2 regions of the Microbacterium songi genome follow, and region 1 is predicted to be linked to the other one. Evidence: predicted binding sites of a transcription regulator. Region 1 holds the regulator's gene; the other holds the start of a gene.
The links. The regulator LexA, encoded in region 1, represses DNA repair genes until DNA is damaged. The targets are predictions, from matches to a motif close to TCGAACANNTGTTCGA.

Region 1 (3,405 bases):
GGCAGAGGGTGCGTTCACCCGCTCCACGCTACGCGCAGGACGTCCGCGCGGACGTCTCCGAGGCGTGACCTCAGCCGGGGATCGGATGCTGCCACCGGACGCATCCGCGTCTGTGAACGCTGGTCAGGGGAGCGCGCCACGGGGCACGTCGGCAGCGTCCGCGTCGATTGTGGCGGGGGCGTCGCCGACGAACGCTGCGTCGCGCTTCTGGACGAGTTCCGTGAGCCACCACACGAGGGCGCTGACGATGACGACGAGGAAGATGTCGCCCACGCTCAGCGGGCGCAGGAGCAGGAGCCAGAGCACCATCAGCACGCCGAGCACGACGCGGACCAGAACCCGCTGCTGGAACATCCAGGTGCCGAATCGGCCGGTGTTCACTCCGCGGAGCGTGAGCGTGGAGCGGATGCTGTCGTTCACCGCCGCGATCCCGCCCCGAACGGCTCGTGCACCGCGCCAGCGCCCGCTCACCCACGCGAGGAGGGCGATGATGATGCCGACGACCATGACGACCACTGCGGTGTGCTGCATCGCGGCGACGACCGCCGTGTAGACCGCTGTGAGGGCGGTGGCCGGCACTCCCAGGTTGGTGGCGCTCAGGCCGAGGACCGTACCGCCGACGGCGATACCCGTCGCGACGGACAGCCCACCGAGCGCCAGTCCCACGCCCGAGCCCAGCACGGCGGTACTCCGCCGTCGGGCGATCAGGATACCGGTCACGAACAGCGCGAGCGCCACGAAGGGGAGACACCAGCCGACGGTCACCGCCAGTGTGTACACGACGCCCACAGTGGCCAGCGCGTCGCTCTGCGCGATGACGATGGTGCGGTCGATCGTCGGAATCGCGGACGCGAACCCGACACCCTGGTCGAGCAGTCGCTGCTTGACGGCGTCCACGATCGGCCCGAGGGCGATGCCGAGCTCGCCGGAGTCGCTGATCGTGACCGCGCCGTTCGCGCTCCCGCCGTTCGCCGTCGCGACGAGCGCGCGGTGACTCGCCACGAGAGTCGTCTGCCAGATTCCCGAGAACGCGTCCGACGCGACCACCCGGCTGACCGTGGTGGTCACCAGACCGTCGAGTGCCTGGGCGGCGGGGCCGCGCAGGAGATCGATGGATGACAGCGCGGCGGGCGGGAGGTCGAGGGTGGCCACGCCGTCGAACAGGTCATCCGTGATCCCGTCGAGGTCGACCGACTCCGTGATGGCCGACGATGCCTGATCGACGATGACCGCCTGCACGGAAGGATCGTCGATGAGCGGGGCGAAGGTCGACACGAAGGCGGTCTCGTCGACGAGCTGCGCGCGTGCCCATCCCGCGATGATCGTCGTGGGGATGAGCAGCGCTGCGACGATGATGCAGAAGGCGGAAAGCACCGCACGCCATCCTGTGCCGGGAGGGCCGGTCCTCGTGGCGGGCCGGGGCGCATCCGCCCGCAGCCGTGCGTTCTCCGCCTCGAGGCGGTCGAGCCGAGCCTGGAGTTCATCGACGGATGAGGGTGTGGTGCTGCCGGCGAGGGTCATTGCTCACTTATAGCGCGGAAACACTGCGCCGGACAGGGCTTCCGAGCGCAGCGCCGCGCAGGGGGCGGGTCAGACGGCGCGCAGAACGGCCACGATGCGCCCGAGAACCACGGCGTCGTCGCCCAGGATCGGTTCGAACGCCGAGTTGCGCGGAAGCAGCCACGTGTGACCGTCCCGTCGACGGAACGTCTTGACGGTCGCCTCGCCGTCGAGCATCGCCGCAACGATGTCACCGTTCTCGGCATCCGCCTGCGAGCGCACGACGACCCAGTCGCCATCGCAGATCGCCGCGTCGATCATCGACTCGCCCGAGATCTTGAGCATGAACAGGTCACCCTTGCCGACCAGCTGACGCGGAAGCGGGAAGATCTCCTCCACCTGCTGCTCCGCGGTGATCGGCACGCCGGCGGCGATGCGACCGACGAGCGGCACCATGGCCGCGTCGCCGACGGCGGGGGCGGAATCGGCGGGGTTCTCCGTCGACATGCCGGGCAGATCGATGAGGACTTCCATCGCGCGGGTCTTGCCGGGGTCGCGACGCAGGTATCCGCTCAACTCGAGCTGATTCAACTGGTGGGTCACGCTCGACAGCGACTTGAGATCGACCGCGTCGCCGATTTCGCGCATGCTCGGCGGGTAGCCGTGGCGTGCGATCGAACGCTGGATGACCTCGAGGATCGCGATCTGCTTGTCGCTCAGACTCTTCCGCCTGCGCGTCTGGGGCTTCTCCCGCGGGGTGGCCTCGCTCATGATCTCTCCTACTCTCACGGCCTCTGATCGGCATCGTTCTTCGAATGTCGGAGGTCCGTGGTGGGGTGTCGCTATCGAAACCGTATCCGGTTCCGAGCGATCCGAAGAGGAGGTGGCGCGCGTGTCGCGTTCGAACAATCAGACCCCGGGGCCCCGGTTGACAATCTCTCACGTCGAAGATAGCTTCGGAAAAGAGATTCGTATTCGGCCCTCCCGGCCGAGGGTCGAGTACGAATCTCTTCCCACCCCAGGAGGAGCCATGACCAGCGTCGCGTTCTCAGACCGGGCTTATTCGAGCCCCTCGTTCTCGAAGTCCACGCGTCTCACGCTCACCGTGCGGGGGCGTCGCGTCCTCGCCACCCTCGCCGCGCTCCCCGCAGCAGGCGTCCTCGTCCTGGCTCTCGTCAGCGGCGGCTCGGCGATCGCCTCGGCGCAGGACGGCGCGCCCCCGACCACGTTCGCGACGGTCACGGTGATGTCGGGTGACTCGCTCTGGTCGATCGCTCAGGACGTCGCCCCGCATGCCGACCCGCGGGATGTCGTCGACGCGATGGTCCGCCTGAACGCTCTGGAGGGCGCAACGGTGTCCGCGGGTCAGGAACTGGCTATCCCGGCGCAGTACAGCGCAGCGCGCTGAAGCACTTCGTCGGCCGGGCGCGGCGCTCTCCCGCCTACGATGGGACAGGTGAGTGCACGCCTGGAAGATCTGCCGATTCGTGACGACCTGCGGGGGATGACGCCATACGGCGCACCTCAAGCGGCACTGCCCATCGCGCTGAATGTCAACGAGAACACCCATCCTGTTCCGCAGGACGTGGCCGACGACATCCTGGACGCGGTGGCTCGGGCTCTGCGCGATGTCAACCGCTACCCCGATCGAGAGTTCACCGCTCTGCGCGAGGGATTCGCCGACTATCTCGGACACGGCCTGCGCCTCGAACAGATCTGGGCGGGCAACGGCTCGAACGAGGTGCTGCAGCACCTGATGCAAGCGTTCGGGGGACCCGGCCGAACGGCGTTCGGCTTCGCGCCGACGTATTCGATGTACCCGCTCATCTCGCGGGGAACGGGCGCATCCTGGATCGGCGGATCGCGAGGGCACGACTTCCTGGTGACGCCGGAAGATGCCGCCTC
Region 2 (3,405 bases), on a different contig from region 1:
CATGCGGGAGGGACGTGGCAGCCGGGGATGAGGCATCCCCCGTCGCGGAGGGTGATCGCCCGGCGCTGGTAGGCGGCGAACACCCGGTCGACGATGCCGATCCCCACGATCCGGCCGCCCGCATCGGAAGTCACCCGTTGCACCCCACCCGTGCACGCGACCTGCCGGGCCACGGCGAGGGAGACCGGTTCGTCACACCCGTCGAGGTGAGCGTGACCCCGACCCGACACAAGATCCTCAGCAGTCACGGACACGACGAGTGTCGGGGCCGCGCCCCCGATCGACGGCACCGCGCCCGATTTCGCCGCGACCGTGAGGACCATCGCGAGCGCGTCATGCTGCCGCATCACCCGCGTACGCGGATCAGTCGCGTCTCCGAGGGCCGGGTCTTCCAGAGCCGCGTCCTTGAAAATCGTGTCCGCACCCGGGTCTCCACGGTCGGTGAACCTCGGCCCAGCGGGGGCATCGGGTCCGACGGTCTTGGGGTTGAGGATGCTGTCGAACAAGCGTTGTAGTTGCGACGCGACTTCGGGCAGCAGAACCCCACGGCACGGCACCATCCCGTCCCGGCACACGCCGATGGTGAACGCCCTCTTCCGCAGCGCACGGGTCTCGCGCGGCTCGGCACCGTCCTGATCCAGATACGCCGCCCACACCTGCGCCTGCAACCGCAGATCATCAACGCCCGGACACGGGCCACCGTCCACCCCCACCCCGCGAGCCGATGCCGCGAGCTCCGCATCCGCGACCAAACGCGCACCCCGGTCGCACTGCGCCGCAGTCAGCGTTCCGACGACCGCGACCAGGGCCTCCAGCCCCACGACCCCATCCGCCGCCGCCTCACGCAGCGCCGGATACGTGGCGGGGAGAACCTCACCCGTCGACACCCCCACCGGCTGCTGCAGGGCTCGCGCTGCCTTCACGATGTCACCTGCCGTCCGACCGGAGGCGAGCGTGGTGCGCTGGACCAGCTCCTTCAACGACCGGCAGCCGAACCGGGTGGTGGGCCGCTCCGGATACGGCGCGACCTCCCCCCGCTCCTCCAACTCGGCAACCGCGCCCACCAGGAGCGCCTCGGCCTGCCGGGCGATCACCGATGCCCCCCGCACCAGCGTCAGCAATACCTCGTCATCCATGCCCCGCAGCTCGCCCGACCGATACGCCCGACCCACCACCGCACCGAGCGTCAACTCGACCTGTCGGAGCGTGTCAGCGAGTGCTTCCATACCCCCCATTCTGCCGAGGACCACCGACATCAACCCGACGAAAACAACCAGATCAAACCATGATTCGAAGTCCTGTGGATAACCGAGGAAATGCCCTCGTAACGGCGTCATGCGGACGACTCGATGGCGTCGGTGTAGCGCGCGCGGATAGACGATGATCCGAAGACCCGCTACTCGAAGGACGCGCTTTCGGTCGACGCGTGGCAGCGGACGCTCGACGACCTTGACGTCCCGCGCTGACCGATGGGCATACTGGACGTGTGACTCCCGAGGACGTGCACGCGTACTGCTCCGCAAAATGGGGTGCGTGGGAAGATCAGCCTTGGGACGGCGATGTGGTCTTCAAGATAGGTCCGGCTGAGCGAGGCAAGATCTTCGCCTTCCTCGGGGACGGGACGTCCGTCGGAGTCAAGTCCGGCACCACCCGTCAAGAGGCTGACGAGTGGCTGATCCGATATCCGAAGGACGCCGACGTCTCGGCGTACATCGGACGTTGGGGGTGGAATCGGCTGAGCACCCGCGGCGGTATCCCGGACGATGAGCTTCGTGAGGCGATCGACCGGTCCTACGAACTCGTCATGGCAGGACTGCCGAAGAAGTTTCGCGGACCGAGCGATGAGTAGCGTGCGTGCGGGTGATCCTCGGGCTACCCGACCTCACATCGTGATCCCCCGCCGCACCATCCACGACTCCGGATCGGTCAGCTGCGTGAAGCCGAACTTCTCGTACAGGGTGTGCGCATCTGCGGTGAACAGGGCCGTTCGCTTGAGCCCGAGCGGTTCCAGGTCGCCGATGATGCCCTGCATGATGCGCTTCCCGACACCTCTGCCGCGCGCCGTGGGGTCGACGAACACGTCTGCGATCCATGCGAACGTCGCGCCGTCGGTGATGGCCCGCGCGTAACCGAGCTGTTCACCGGTCTCCGCATCGAACACGCCGTAATTGCGGGAGCCGGCCATCGCCGCCTCGTGAGTGGTGCGAGTGCGACCCTTCGCCCAGTACGACTCCTCGGAGAGCCAGCGGAGCACGCGATCGACGTCCATCGCCATCGCGTCGGAGGAGAAGACCAGACCATTCGACATACGTCGATGAAAGCATCCGGTGCGCCTTCGCCGGGGTGGCCAACTGCTCGCAAGTGGACTGGGCACCATCGCGGGACGGCCCGCACACCGATGCACGTGCACCCCCGCCGGTGCGCGATGGAACGGGTCCGATCGGGCCCCGTGGTTAGGCTCGGGACATGAGCTTCCTCCCGACGTCGCGCGACGGTCGCACGGCGCTCTTGATCGCCGTCGGGTCTTTCGTCGGCGCGATCGCGGTGTGGCTCGGCGTCTTCGCCTTCACGAGCTCCCTGATCGACTCCGGCGATCGCGACGTGAGCCGCAGCACCACCGGCCCTCCCACCGCGCGATAGGCCGACCGCCCGATCAGTCGCTCAGAGCCGCTCGATGATGGTCGCGTTCGCCATCCCGCCGCCCTCGCACATCGTCTGCAGCCCGTATCGACCGCCGGTCGCCTCGAGGTGCGCCAACAGCGTGCCGAGCAGACGTGTCCCCGACGAGCCGAGGGCGTGGCCGAGGGCGATCGCGCCACCCCAGGGGTTGAGCCTGGCGGGATCGGCGCCGAGCTCGATCGCCCACGCCAGGGGCACCGAGGCGAAGGCCTCGTTCACCTCGTAGGCGTCGAGGTCATCGATTCCGAGCCCCGCGCGCTCGAGGACGCGCTTCGTCGCGGGGATCGGCCCGGTCAGCATGAACAGCGGATCATCGCCCACGACGGCGAAGGAGCGGAAGCGTGCGCGGGGCCGGAGCCCCAGCTCGTCAGCCCTCGCCTCGGTCATGATGAGCGCGGCCGACGCGCCGTCCGTGAGAGGCGAAGAGCTTCCCGCCGTGATGTTCCATTCCAGCTCGGGGAAGCGGGCGGCGAGCGCGTCGGTGCGGAAGGCGGGGCGGAGGTCGGCGAGGGTCCCGGTCGTCGTGCTCGCACGCACCGTCTCATCGGCGATCACGTCACCCACGGGCACGAGCTGGGAATCGAAGAGCCCGCGGGCCGCGGCATCCGCTGCTCGTCTGTGCGATTCCGCGGCATACGCGTCCAGCTGCGACCTCGACAGCCCCCACCGGTGGGCTATCAGCTCGGCCGACACGCCCTGGTTCACAAACCCTTCGGGGTAGCGGGC

Region 2: the regulator LexA is predicted to act here: its motif matches at 1,279-1,294, upstream of ACFM35_RS14665 (HNH endonuclease signature motif containing protein).

The regions. Positions count from the first base shown of each region.
Region 1 is NZ_JBHZIE010000004.1:246,898-250,302, reverse strand. It holds gene ACFM35_RS07650 (dipeptidyl-peptidase 5) at 1-18, opposite strand, end outside; gene ACFM35_RS07645 (hypothetical protein) at 124-1,521, opposite strand; gene lexA (transcriptional repressor LexA) at 1,591-2,271, opposite strand; gene ACFM35_RS07635 (LysM peptidoglycan-binding domain-containing protein) at 2,531-2,908, shown strand; gene ACFM35_RS07630 (histidinol-phosphate transaminase) at 2,948-3,405, shown strand, end outside.
Region 2 is NZ_JBHZIE010000011.1:166,202-169,606, reverse strand. It holds gene ACFM35_RS14665 (HNH endonuclease signature motif containing protein) at 1-1,226, opposite strand, end outside; gene ACFM35_RS14660 (MmcQ/YjbR family DNA-binding protein) at 1,487-1,849, shown strand; gene ACFM35_RS14655 (GNAT family N-acetyltransferase) at 1,883-2,308, opposite strand; gene ACFM35_RS14650 (hypothetical protein) at 2,467-2,640, shown strand; gene ACFM35_RS14645 (thiolase family protein) at 2,662-3,405, opposite strand, start outside.